4 regions of the Bradyrhizobium sp. AZCC 1719 genome follow, and region 4 is predicted to be linked to each of the others. Evidence: predicted binding sites of a transcription regulator. Region 4 holds the regulator's gene; each other region holds the start of a gene.

Region 1 (3,393 bases), 4.0 Mb from region 4:
CGACAGCCCGTGAATATGCCGCAGCACCTCGCGCGCCGGTCGCTTCCAGTCGATCCGCGCCTCGGCCTTGTCGATCTTGGCGGCGTACGTCACGCCGTCTTCGCTTTGCTTTTGGAGTTGCAACCCGCCGCGCTCGAGCCCGCCCATGGCGCGCACCATCAGGTCGGCCCCGAGCGGCGCCAGCGCGTCGTGCAGATCGGCGGCCGTCATTAAGTCCGTGATCGCGAGTCGCTCGGCCATCGCGACGTCGCCGGTGTCGAGGCCAACATCCATCTTCATCACCATCACGCCGGTCTCGGCATCACCTTCCATGATGGCGCGATTGATCGGGGCGGCGCCGCGCCAGCGCGGCAGCAGCGAAGCGTGCAGGTTGAAGCAGCCGTAGCGCGGCGCGTCGAGAATGGCCTGCGGCAGGATCATGCCGTAGGCGACGACGACGGCGGCGTCGGCATTGTGCGCGCGGAATTCGGCGAGCGCTTCCGGCGTCTTCAGTGTCGCCGGCATCAGCACGGGAATCCCAAGCCGCCGCGCTTCCTGCTCGACCGGGGTCGGCTGCAATTGCAGCCCACGGCGACCGCCCGGCTTCGGCACACGGGTATAGACCGCCACGATCTGATGGCCATGGGCCACGAGTTCGAGCAGCGTCGGCACTGCAAAATCGGGCGTGCCCATGAAGATCAGGCGGAGTGGCATGAGGTGGAAATCCCGTTACGACGCCAGTTTAGTTCGTCATGGCCGGGCTTGTCCCGGCCATCCACGTCTTTAGTGCAGGCAGAAGAAAAGCGTGGATGCCCGGGACAAGCCCGGGCATGACGGCTGAGAGAGATGCAAAATCACCCCGCCGCGCGCTTGGCGGCTTTCGTAAACTTCTTCATCACGCGGTCGCGCTTCAGCTTCGACAGATAGTCCACGAACAGCACGCCGTTGAGGTGGTCGATTTCATGCTGGATGCAGGTGGCGAACAGCCCGTCGGCGTCCTCCTCATGCACCTTGCCGTCGAGATCGGTGTAGCGGATGCGGACCCGCGCCGGGCGTTCGACCTCCTCGTAATATTCGGGGATCGAAAGGCAGCCCTCCTCGTAGATCGACATTTCCTCGGACGAGGAGATAATTTCCGGGTTGATGAACACCCGCGGCTTCGGCTTGGTCTCGCCGTTCTCGTCCTTCTTGGCGAGGTCCATGGTGATCAATCGCAGGGGTTGCGCGACCTGGATCGCGGCCAGACCAATGCCGGGCGCGTCGTACATGGTTTCGAACATGTCGTCGGCGAGCTTGCGGATCTCCATCGTCACCTTTTCGACAGGTTTGGAGACGAGCCGCAACTGCTTGTCCGGCAGGATGATGATTTCTCTGATGGCCATGATTTTTCTCTGGCGCGGGATTTAAGCCGCTGACCTGCCGGGGTCAATCCGCCGCGGCGGCCGTTAAGGCGCCCTTAACCATGATTTTCAACGCGGCGTTAACCACGAAAATTGATCCATCATTTACCATAAATGTTCCCTCTTCGTTCGCGCAAGCCGGCGAATCGGGCTACAAGGCTGACATGAACGAAATCCTCTTCACCGTCGGCGACCTGCCGATTCACGTGGGCGAGGCGCTGGCGGGCTTCGGCGCGCTGGCGCTGGTGCTGCTGCTGGCGATTGCCATCGTCATCGCCCGCTCCGGCCGCCGCGGCGCGGAACTGGCAATGGCGCAAGCGATCCGCGCCGACGAGCTGGAAGAGCGGCTGAGCGAGATGCTGCGGGCGCAGAGCGAATCGACGGGGCGGGTCGACGCCATGGCGCAGGCGCTGGCCGGCCGCCAGGCCGACATGGCGCGCGCGGTCAACGAGCGGCTGGATTCGGTGACGCATCGCGTCGGCCAGTCGATGGAAGCGACCACCCGCCACACCATGGATAGCTTGCGCGTGCTGCATGAGCGGCTCGGCATCATCGACAACGCGCACAAGAACCTCACCGACCTGACGTCTCAAGTGACTACGCTCCGCGACGTGCTCGCCAACAAGCAGTCGCGCGGCGCCTTCGGCCAGGCGCGGATGGAAGCGATCGTGCAAGACGGCATGCCGCAGGGCTCGTACGAGTTCCAATACACGCTCTCGTCGGGCAAACGGCCGGATTGCGTGGTGTTCCTGCCGGATCAGCGCCCGCTCTGCATCGACGCCAAATTTCCGCTGGAGGCGATGACCGCGCTGCACGACGCGCGCAGCGACGAGGAACGCAAATTCGCCACGCAGCGCCTGCGCAACGACGTGATGAAACACGTCAATGACATCGCCGAGAAGTACCTGATCGCCGGCGAGACCCAGGATACGGCGCTGATGTTCGTGCCATCGGAATCGGTCTATGCCGAAATCCACGATGGCTTTGACGACGTGATCCAAAAAGCCTACCGCGCCCGCGTCGTACTGGTGTCGCCCTCGCTATTGATGCTGGCGATCCAGGTGATGCAGCAGATCCTGAAAGACGCGCGCATGCGCGACGCCGCCGACCAGATCCGCACCGAAGTGCTCAACCTCGGCGACGATCTGGGCCGCCTTCGCGACCGGGTGCTGAAGCTGCAAAAGCATTTTGGCGACGTCAACGAGGACGTCCGGCAGATCCTGATCTCCGCCGACAAGATCGAAAAGCGCGCCGGGCGGATCGAGGAACTCGATTTCAGCAAAAGCGATGCGCCGGTGGAAGTGCCGCGCTTCGTCAAGAACAGCACCCCCGAGCTGTTCCCCGCCCCGCGCAAGCTGCAGGCGGGGGAGTGAGTGACCTACCCGGCCGTAGCCACATAATCGGCTGTCATCGCCCGGCTTGACCGGGCGACCCAGTATCCCAGAGGCAGTAAATGGGAACACGCAGCTACTACGTCTACATTCTAGCCAGCCGCATCGGCGGAACGCTCTACATCGGCGTGACAAATGATCTGATCCGGCGTGTTGGCGAGCACAAGTTAAAGCTCGCCGAGGGTTTCACCAAGAAGTATGAGGTGAGCCGGCTCGTCTATTTCGAAACCTTCGATCAGATCGAATATGCGATCCAGCGCGAGAAGCGCCTTAAGAAATGGCCGAGAGCCTGGAAAATATCGCTGATTGAGAAACAAAATCCGGACTGGATTGATCTTTACCCGGAGATTGCCGGAGGCGGCGGATAGGCCTCTGGGATACTGGGTCGCCCGGTCAAGCCGGGCGATGACAGTCTTTTTGTCGCAAAATCTGCTAACACCCCTCGATGACCGAATCCGCTTCCGTTTCACCTGAGAAAACTCCCGCGCCAAACTGGCGCGAGGCTTGGGCCGTGTATCTCCAGCCGCGCGTGCTGATCGTGCTGGTGCTCGGCTTTTCGTCCGGGTTGCCGCTGGCGCTGTCCGGATCGACGCTGCTGGTGTGGATGCGCGAATCCGGTGTCG
Region 2 (3,393 bases), 4.6 Mb from region 4:
CGGCGACAGCCCGATGGGCGGATTGCGGGCGGCGGTAAGGGTGCCGGTGTAGTTGGGCGAAGTAGCTCGCTTACTTCTTCGGCATCATGGACTTCAGCTTTTCCATGTCCTTGATGTTCATTTTCATGCCGCCGGGCATCATGGTGTCACCGGGCTTCTGATCGCTCTTGCAGGCGCCAAGCCATTTGGCCTCGATCGTCGTGGTGTTGTCGCGCCCCCCACCGGCCGGGCCACCCTCGCTGCGCGAGGTCGATTTCACGGTATAGGCGGAATTGAAGTCGCCGGTAATCTCGGCATGCGACTTGATCGTCATGCCGGCGATGCCGCAGACGGAATCGGTGACATACCCCGCCGCCGTCTTCTGGATATCCTGCTTCGAGCACATCTCCTTGGCCATCGGCGAGAACGCGGTGCTCATGTCCTTGTCGGTGGTCTCGTCGGTGCATTGCTGCATCGTCATCTCAGGCACCGGCGCGCCTGTGCTCAGCACCTTCATCTCCCATAGGCCGGCCTTGCGCATCGGCAGCTCCACGGCGATAGCGCTGCTCGCCGACAACAGAGCAAGCACACCAACGGCCGAGCAAGACACAAGAAGCAATCGTCTCATAGGTAGGCCCCCGCTGAATTCTTCCATGGCATTCGTCTTCGCGCGAAGTGAACACACGCTCCGCGTGGCGAAAACATGTCCAGCCGGAAAACAGGTAGCGGCAGCGCTCAGTAAAGCGTGCGCAGCGGCCGCTCAGCGGCGCCATAGGGCACCCAGCGGCAGGCAAAGGAAACGTAGCCGCCGTAATTGGGCTGCGCGCCGAGGAATTTCACCACCTTGCCGTAGCGGGCGCAGTGATCGACGGCGAGTTGGCGGGCGTCGGCCTGCATCGCGAGCTGATAGGCGATGATGCCGCCGGTGTCATTGCCCTTGAACGGCGGTACCGTATCGATGTCCCACCACTGCGCCTGCGCCGGCGCGCCCGCCAGCATTCCGCCCATGGCAATCAGGCTCGCGGCCACAATTCTTCGCATCGCAGACTCCATTTCGCTCGAAGCCCACCATAGTGTGCGCCGGTGGCCATGAAAAGAATGGTTGCGGCACGAGGCGGACTTGGCTGTCAGGTGTTGCCGTGCTGCACTTGACCTTGTCAGGGCTTCGCGGCACCGTCCCATGCGTTGGCTTACCGGCGGATTCCCCATGCGCGATTTGTTCAAATCCTTGAGAGCACTCGGTCCCAGAGCACTTGGCCCGATGACGGCGGTACTCGCCTTGCTGGCCTCCAGCCATGCCGCCCAGGCCGCCAATCCCTTGGAATTGAATTTCTGGCTGTCAGGCCCGAAGTATGACGGCCGCGTCGCCGAATGCGAGCGGGCGCTGTCGACCATCACGTACCAATTCCGGGAGAAGGAGGGCAAGTTCTGGAATTCGGCGCTGACGATCACCGGCTTTGGCCGAATCCATGAAACCGCGTTTCGGCCCTGGCAGTCCGACAACATTCCGCGCCGTTATTGCAGTGGCGATGTGATGCTGAGCGACGGCAAGATGCGCACCGTGCACTACTCGATCATCGAGGATGGCGGCTTTGCCGGCTTCGGCCAGGGCGTCGAATGGTGCGTGACCGGGCTTGACCGCAACTGGGCCTACAGCCCCGGCTGCCGGGCCGCACGGCCCTGATCGCCCTGAAATCCGGCAAGCGATCCGGCTGGCTCGGGCCGATTCTGGGGTCAATTCAATTTTGTTCTTGAAATGTTCCGCCTCCCTGCTAGGCTCCCGGTAGTCGAGTAGAGGGGGCGTTCGATGCACCGGTCCATCATTATTTCGCGGCTTCTGATTTCGCTGGCTCTTGTTGTCGTCTTGGCCGGGACGGCGTCCGCACAGGACCGCCGGCAGAACGCGCCGGGCGAATTCGATTTTTATGTCCTGGCTCTTTCCTGGTCGCCCTCCTTCTGCGAGGCGGCGGCTGAGCGTGGCAATAGCGGGCGCTCACAGGCCCAGTGCAGCCGCCCCTATTCCTTCGTGGTTCACGGCCTGTGGCCGCAATATGAGCGCGGCTTTCCCGAATATTGCCAGCGGCCCTCGCCGCGGCTCGATCGCAACATCATGACCTCGATGCTGGACCTGATGCCGGCGCCCGGCCTGATCTTCAACGAGTGGGACAAACACGGCACCTGTTCGGGCCTTGGCGCGCGAGCCTATTTCGAGACCACCCGGAAAGCGCGCGCGGCGGTAAAGATTCCCGAGGAATTCCTGCAATTGTCGGAGCAGAAGACCATCGCCCCCGGCGATCTCGAAGAGGCCTTCATCAAGATCAACCCGGGCTTGAGCAGTTCGGCGATTTCGGTGACCTGCTCGAGCCGGCGCCTGAGCGAGGTGCGGATCTGCCTGAACAAGGACATGCAATTCCGCGCCTGCGACGAGATCGACCGCCGCGCCTGCCGGCGTGACGAGGTGGTGATGCCGCCGGTACGGGGCGGCTGAAGACCCGCTTACCGCCATGCCAGGCATGGCGGCCCGCTTTGCGCAGACTGCTCGAAGTTGTCTGCGTTCCCGGTCATCCACGGCTTATCGTCATCTGCAAGACACGTGGATGGCCGGGACCTATCTGCACCAAAACGTCGTCGGCATTTTGGCCCTGATCCTGAGGCGTTGCGAAGCAGGACCCCTCCCAAGGCTTAGCCGGGTTTTCAGCCCTGGTCCTCCGAAGCGTTTCGCGAAGGAGGACAAGCCCGGCCCCGACGAGTAGAAGACAATACGTCTTCTCCAATTGGTCGGCCGATTGCCATGAACTACCGACACGCCTTTCACGCCGGCGGCTTTGCCGATGTCATCAAGCACATCGTGTTGGTACGCATGCTGACCTATCTGCAGGAAAAGCAGGCCCCGTTTCGCGTCATCGACACCCATGCCGGCGCCGGGCGCTATGATCTTAACGCTGAGGAGGCGCGCCGCGGCGGCGAATGGCTGACCGGCATTGCGCGGGTAATGCAGGCGCGGTTCTCGGAAAGCGCGCTGCCGCTGGTGACCCCCTATCTCGATATCATCAGGGCATTCAACGCCCCCGCCAAGCTGGAAGCCTATCCCGGATCGCCCCTGATCGCCCGCGCTCTGCTGCGGCCGCAGGACCGCCTCACGGCCTGTGAAATCGAGCCCAATGCCCGCAGGCAACTGATCGATGCACTGCGCCGCGACAGCCAGGCGCGGGTGGTCGACCTCGACGGCTGGACGGCATTGCCGGCCTTCGTGCCTCCCAACGAGCGGCGCGGTCTGGTGCTGATCGACCCCGCGTTCGAGCAAAAGGACGAATTCGAGCGGCTGGCCGGCGGATTCGCCGAAGCCTACGCGAAGTGGCCGACCGGCAGCTATCTGATCTGGTATCCGGTGAAGAGCCGGCGCGCCACCGACAC
Region 3 (3,393 bases), 4.0 Mb from region 4:
ATACGCCGCATCAATTCCTTGATGAACGCGGCGCTGACGCCCTTCGTGCGGTTCACGGTCTCATCAATGATGGTCTGATCCATCGGCAGGTCCTTGCCATAGAGCTGAACAAGCTTGCTGCGGCCGATGCCGTCGGGCAGCGGCACTTCGATCGCCTGGTCGATACGTCCGGGCCGGCCGGCCAGCGCGCCTTCAAGCTGCTCCGGCCGGTTGGTGGTTAGGACGAACAGGATGTCGGAGTCCTCCTTCAGCCCGTCCATTTCGTTGAGCAGCTTGTTGAGCAGCGGCTCTTCACACGATCCCATCTCTTCGCGATCGCGGGCGATGAGGTCGACGTCCTCGATCACGACCATCGTCGGCTGCAACAGGCGCGCCAGCTTCATATAGGCGCCGAGCAGCCCCACCTGCTCGGCCGTGATGATCAACGTCGTATGTCCGGGCAAATTGGTCGCGAGGTAACGGATCGTGTGCGTCTTGCCGGTGCCCGGCGGGCCGTAAAGCAGGATGCCCTTGCGGGTCGATTGGCCCAGCTTGCGAAGCGCCGCGCGATTGCCGACAAAGCCCATGACGTTGCGATCGAGCAGCTTCAGCGTCTGTTCGGGCAAGATGACTTCCTCACGTCCGACTGCCGGCAGCCGGTGCACCATGACCCCGCACGACCGTCCGCGATAGTCGGATCCACCTTCGAGCGAAAGGATCTTGCCGCGATAGGAACGCGCGGCGTGCACCGCCTCTTCAAGCTCGGCGAACGAACGTTGCACCAGTGCGTCGCCGGCGGCGCCGGCCGGCACGGCGATCTCGATGCGTATCGCAGCCTCATGCTGGTATTCGCGATGAAACGAAAGCAGCACGGCGTAGCGGAGCTCGCCGGCGCTGCACAGCCACAGTCCGTTATGCAGGCATTTCACCGGCTGCGCTTCACCGATTTCGACGTCGTGGTACTGCGGCGGCGCAAGCGCGGGTGCGTTCCGGCCCTCCTTCATCAGGGCCGCAAATACCAGCGTCTCATAGCGATACTCCTCGTGAATGCCGAAGAAGTGCAGCGGTGAGGCGAGCAACTGGTCGACAGCGACCTGGACGTCGGCGCGCATGTGGCCGGGAAACTGCCGCGCTCTGGTCACCAACTGGTTTCGCGGGATTCCGGCAAAGTGCCAGTCAAGCGCGAGCCAGGCGTATTTGAACTCGTCTCCAGGCACGGCCTCCGATGCGCGCCTGACGGCAAGCAGGCAGCTGTTGCAGAGGCGCGCTGTCCTGCCGGCGAGCAGGATTTCACTGCCAGCCGCCGGTGCTCCGCAAAGATCGCATGCGCCTTTCGTGGTCGCGGTTTCGCTGGTGATCAGCAAACCATGACCGGCGGCGCCGATGCTTTGCCGTGCCGAATCCAGCAGCGCCTTGGCGACCGGGCCCGGGTAGGGGCCGCAGGCCACCTTCTCTTCGTTCTCGATCAGCGCGGTGAATGCGATCGCTTCCCGTTCCGACTTGCCGAAGACGTTGCGAAGGAGCTGCCGGACGAATTCGACGGGCGTATCGTCGTCATTATGAATGAAGAGCGTGATCGACCCGGCGTCAGTGCAAATGTCATGCATGAAAGAAAGACCTCGTACGCGTTGCCCATAGAACAAAAAGAGAACATAGGCAGCGCGCCACGTCAAGTGGTCAGAGAATCGCCATGAATACATCGGGTTGTGTCGCCAGTCACCGCCATTCTTGCTGCGCGAGTTGCTCCGCTACAGAGGCTTCTGGCGGCCAGTCCTACGCCGTCGTTCGCCATCATCCCAGGGGCCCTGTGCGCCGCCGCCTCGGAACGTCTCCGGACATCCCCCGTTAGGCGTGATTGGAAGCGCCATGAACGGACGACTCTACCGCAAGGTTCTGCTTGTAGCGGCGGCCAGCGCGCTCGGCGCGCTCTCTCCTGCTGCGGCCCAGACCGCACCGACTGTGACCGTCGAAGCTGGGATAATAAGGGGCGTCGCTTCGAACGACGTTGCTGCCTTCAAGGGTGTTCCGTACGCAGCACCGCCGGTTGGGGCTTTGCGCTGGCGCGGACCGCAGCCAGTTGCGCCTTGGCGGGACGTACGTCAGGCCACAGAATACGGCCTCGATTGCGTGCAGAAACCGGTTCCGGGCGAGGCGGCAGCAAGCGGTGGCAAGGTCGGCGAGGATTGCCTGTTCCTGAACGTGTGGCATCCGGCGGCGATGCAGCCAGGCGCTCGGCTGCCGGTTCTGGTGTGGATTCACGGTGGCGGCTTCATCGCTGGCGGAGCATCCGCGCCGACCTTCGATGGCAGCGCGCTCGCAGGCCAGGGCCTGGTCGTGGTGTCCCTGAATTACCGCCTGGGGCGGCTCGGGTTCTTTATGCATCCCGCGCTGACGGTGGCGGGCGAAGAAGCACCCGGCAATTACGGTTTCCTCGATCAACTCGCCGCGCTGCAATGGGTGCAGCGTAACATTGCTCAGTTCGGTGGCGATGCAAAGCAGGTGACGATCGCGGGCGAGTCCGCCGGCGGGGTTTCGGTGGTGCATCACCTGGTGTGGCCCGCGGCGCGCGGCCTGTTTCAGCGCGCCGTAGTTATGTCTGGCGGCGGCCGCACCTATGGAATCGGAGCGTCGCGCGCGCGGGCCGAGCAGGCCAGCGTCGCCTTTGCGCAGAGCGTGGGTATCACCGGAGGCGGCGCCGACGTGCTTGCGGCGCTGCGGGCCCTACCGGCGCAGAAAGTCAGTAGCGACCTCGGCGTGGAGGCGTTGCTGGGAAAGGTGGACACCTATGCCGGTGGTCCGATCGTCGACGGCAAGATCGTGACTGGCATGAATATGCCCAGCGAAGTGCTGCGCAATCGCACGCCGGCCCAGGTGCCGGTGCTGATCGGCACGACGGGCGACGATTTGCCGATGCTGTTTCCGCCCCGGGATAATCCCCTGTCGTTCTTCGGCGCGGACGCGCCGGTCGCGGAGGCCGTGTATTTCGCAGGCGCGGCCGACCCGGGCGCCGCGATCAAGAACATCGCGGTGGATATCACGATGCATGAGCCGGCTCGTTTCGTCGCGAAACAGGCGACCGCAGCCGGGCAGCCGGCGTGGCTCTACCGGTTCGGATATGTCGCCGAATCGCTGCGCCCGAAAGGCACCGCGGAGCATGCCAAGGAAGTGCCGTATCTCTTCGGCACGCTGGAGGTGACGTATGGCGCGGCCGTAACGGCAAAGGACCGCGCGATGGCCGATACGTTCATTGGCTACATCGCCGCGTTCGCCAAGACCGGCGATCCGAACCGCAGCGGCCTGCCGATATGGCCTCGCTACGATCCCGCGAAGTCCGAGCTGATGATGTTCACGTCTGACGCCACAGCGGCCGTGCAAGCCGACCCGTGGAAGTCGCGGCTCGATCTGATCGAACGC
Region 4 (3,393 bases):
CTTCCTCCTCAAACGCGGGCGCCGCCTCACCGACCGCGACCTCTCACTCGCCGCCGGCATGAACTACCCGGAGCTTGCAGTGCACCGTCGCCCGAAAGTTGCGATGCTGGCGACTGGCGACGAACTGGTGATGCCGGGCGCAAGCCCCAGCCCCGGCCAGATCGTCTATTCCAACGGCTACAGCTTGCGGGCGCTGGCGCGGGCCGAGGGAGCAGAAATCATTGACCTCGGAATCGCCGCCGACACCGTCGCCGCGACCGCGGAAGGCATCAGCCGTGCTCGCAAGGCCGACGCCGACATCCTGATCACCATTGGCGGCGCTTCGGTCGGCGACCACGACCTCGTCAAGCGGTCGCTGGAGGCCGAGGGCATCGCCATGGCGTTCTGGCGGATCGCGATGCGGCCGGGCAAGCCGATGATGCATGGCAGGCTGGAGGCGATGCGGGTGATCGGCCTGCCCGGCAATCCCGTTTCCTCCTATGTCTGCGGCTTCCTGTTCCTGGTGCCGCTGATTCGCGCTCTATCGGGCCGCGATACCATCCATCACCCGCGCGAAAGCGCCCTGCTCGGCCGCGATCTCGCCGCCAACGACCAGCGCGAAGACTATCTTCGCGCCTACCTCGAAACGCGCGACGACGGCACGCTGGTCGCCGTGCCGGTGAACCATCAGGACTCGTCGCTATCAGGGAATCTCGCTGCGGCACGGGCACTTGTGATACGTCCGCCGTTCGCGCCGGCTGCCGCAAAGGGCTCGCCTTGCGAGCTGCTCCGGCTGCCGGAATGACGCCTGAACCGCGCTCCGACAGCACTTTGGGCCGGAACCGCAATGCGTTCACCTGAAATTAAGTGGTTGCGGAACACATATCGAACATATAGTGTCCGTTCATGATTTGTTTCGACTGCTAGTGTCTTTGATTGGGAGTTGGGGGACTCCGCGATCTTGGGCTCTGAAGATTCGGAACGAGACGACGCCAACCGGGGGATTGCTCGCGATGCTTACGCGCAAACAGTACGAACTTCTGCGTTTCATCAATGAACGGCTGAAAGAGGCCGGCGTGCCGCCCTCCTTCGACGAGATGAAGGACGCGCTCGATCTGCGCTCGAAATCCGGAATCCACCGCCTCATCACGGCACTGGAGGAGCGCGGCTTCATCCGTCGCCTGCCCAACCGCGCCCGCGCCATCGAAGTCATCAAGCTGCCTGAGCTCGCAGCCGCCGCCAACAGCCGCCGCGGCTTCACGCCGAGCGTCATCGAGGGCACGCTCGGCAAGCGCACGGTGAGCGCGCCGGCCGCCGAGGACGACGGCAATCGCCCGGTCGCCGTGCCTGTCATGGGCCGGATTGCCGCCGGTACGCCGATCGAGGCGCTGCAGACCCGCAGCCACACCATCAGCGTACCGCCTGACATGCTCGGCTCCGGCGAACATTACGCGCTCGAAGTGCGCGGCGATTCCATGGTGGACGCCGGCATTCTCGACGGCGACATGGCGCTGATCCAACGCAACGAAACCGCCGACACCGGCGACATCGTCGTGGCGCTGATCGACGAGGAGGAAGCGACGCTGAAGCGCTTCCGCCGCCGCGGCGCCTCGATTGCGCTCGAGCCCGCCAACACCGCTTATGAAGTCCGCATCCTGCCGCCGAACCGGGTCCGGATTCAGGGCAAGCTGATCGGGCTGTACCGCAAATACTGACCCATTATGCCGTCCGGGCCGTGACGGAAAAGAGCCCCGGCCCGTGGCCGGGGTTTTTTGTTGCACGTGTGGAACTAAGGCACGTTAGCGCGTTTGTGAATGTGGCGCAGTGCGCCAGTCGCAGAATTGCCCAGAACAGAGAAAAGGCTCTGCGCCATGTCCACTCTGATAGAGGCCTGTGCCTCCTTCTAGACACGGGTCAGCTATCTCAAACGAGGGAGCCATCCGATGTGTGACTATAGCCTGCATGCTGTGGCTACGCGGCCTGCCGAGGTCGGCGAGACGCTGATCACGACGACATTCCGCGGTACATCGACCCGCGGCTTTGCGTCGGAACGCGAGCCTGCAGTGGCGGTCTGCATGCTTCCCGGCACCGAACTGGCGTTCGCTGAGGACGTCAAATACGACAACCGGTGGATCTGGACTCGAACCACCGACTGGCGGGTCGGCAAGTTCAATCAAATCGACCCCCATATATCCGACCGTCACCATGACGCGATCGAATTTCCCGACGGAAGCCATGTGCTGGTGACGCAGCTTTGCGAAGGCCAGCGCGCGACCGTGCTGCAATTGCCGGTGGTCCAGACCGGTGGCGAACGCGCGCCGAAGGTGACGGAAGCGCCTCCGGCCGAATCGATCGTGACCGGATAAACGCCCACGCGAATACGATCCGCCGGTCCAGGCCGGCGGATCGTGGTGGTTCATTTTTCAGAACTCGGCACCGCAGGGGGGCAGTCGGTGGTCAACAAGGTTACGTGGCAAAAAGCCGGGCGCGTCACTGAGCCCGGGCGGTACATGTTCAGGTACGGCTGGCTCACCATCACGGCCGAAGATCTCGCAATCTGGCGGCAATTCCCTGACGCATCGTTCACGCTGGTCGCTCTGCCGTCGGCGCCCGACGCGCCCGAGGAATTCCATCTCGGCGCGTTCGAAATACCAGCCAAGCCCACGGTCGACGAGCACTGAAGATCATCTACTCCTCCGCCTGCAGGTCTGCCTCGGCCGGCGTGGCATCGACGCTGCGCGGTGGCACGACGCGCGGCGCAAGCACGGTGGTGTCGGCCTCGCGCTCGCCGGCTATGGCCGGCGACCACGGGCGGTCGATGCCTCTCGGCTTGACCGCCTCGACGACAAATCCCTCCCGGCTGCGCCGCAACGCCATCGCGCCCTGCCGCCGCAGTCGTTCGGCGCCGATGACGGAAGCACCGCATGCCGGCGGGGCCTGCCGCAGCGTCACAATGATTGCTGCGCGCTCGCAATCGTCCGAAAACGCCTCGGGTCTGAGCGCCTGCGCGATCAGGGCACCGCCGGCGGATTGCACCACGCAGCCAAGATCGTCGCATGAGACACCTGACGTGAGCGAGGCGTCAGCCGCGGTTCGCGCGTCCGCATCCGCCGCCAGCCACTCCTTCAAAAGAAAGACGTCCCGAGACCCCTTGCCCGCGTGCATCAAATGTAGCCGGCCATCCTGGCCGCGCACCCCGACATTGCGCCCGTCGGCGGAAATCAGGATATCCGGCTGCGGCACCCTCGCCGCCCACAGCGCCGCTGATAGTACCAGCGCCGCACCCGACCAGCGCAGCGGCGTGCGCAACAGGCCGAGCAGGATGATGCCGAGGCTCGCCGCAATCAGCGGGCCGATGCCGAAGGCCGGCACCCGGCCGACCGCGCCGGGTAACGCCGCGACCCATTGCGTCAC

Evidence for each region. The regulator LexA, encoded in region 4, represses DNA repair genes until DNA is damaged. The targets are predictions, from matches to a motif close to TGTTCNNNNTGTGTTCNG.
Region 1: a site for LexA is predicted at 1,495-1,512, ahead of V1292_RS05670 (DNA recombination protein RmuC). Genes of this name have one in related genera too.
Region 2: a site for LexA is predicted at 1,726-1,743, ahead of V1292_RS02610 (ribonuclease T2). Genes of this name have one in related genera too.
Region 3: a site for LexA is predicted at 1,615-1,632, ahead of V1292_RS05565 (ATP-dependent Clp protease adaptor ClpS). Genes of this name have one in related genera too.

Annotation. Positions count from the first base shown of each region.
Region 1 covers NZ_JAZHRU010000001.1:1,170,203-1,173,595, forward strand. Annotated here, with positions in the region: gene fmt (methionyl-tRNA formyltransferase) at 1-693, opposite strand, end outside; gene def (peptide deformylase) at 834-1,361, opposite strand; gene V1292_RS05670 (DNA recombination protein RmuC) at 1,544-2,752, shown strand; gene V1292_RS05675 (GIY-YIG nuclease family protein) at 2,833-3,138, shown strand; gene V1292_RS05680 (AmpG family muropeptide MFS transporter) at 3,216-3,393, shown strand, end outside.
Region 2 covers NZ_JAZHRU010000001.1:526,377-529,769, forward strand. Annotated here, with positions in the region: gene V1292_RS02590 (ATP-binding protein) at 1-52, shown strand, start outside; gene V1292_RS02595 (DUF3617 domain-containing protein) at 71-607, opposite strand; gene V1292_RS02600 (hypothetical protein) at 715-1,020, opposite strand; gene V1292_RS02605 (hypothetical protein) at 1,187-1,663, shown strand; gene V1292_RS02610 (ribonuclease T2) at 1,787-2,467, shown strand; gene V1292_RS02615 (23S rRNA (adenine(2030)-N(6))-methyltransferase RlmJ) at 2,771-3,393, shown strand, end outside.
Region 3 covers NZ_JAZHRU010000001.1:1,150,976-1,154,368, reverse strand. Annotated here, with positions in the region: gene V1292_RS05565 (ATP-dependent Clp protease adaptor ClpS) at 1-1,586, opposite strand, end outside; gene V1292_RS05560 (carboxylesterase/lipase family protein) at 1,846-3,393, shown strand, end outside.
Region 4 covers NZ_JAZHRU010000001.1:5,162,957-5,166,349, reverse strand. Annotated here, with positions in the region: gene V1292_RS24260 (molybdopterin molybdotransferase MoeA) at 1-784, shown strand, start outside; gene lexA (transcriptional repressor LexA) at 993-1,694, shown strand; gene V1292_RS24250 (hypothetical protein) at 1,923-2,345, shown strand; gene V1292_RS24245 (hypothetical protein) at 2,391-2,660, shown strand; partial or broken gene V1292_RS24240 (ComEC/Rec2 family competence protein) at 2,668-3,393, opposite strand, start outside.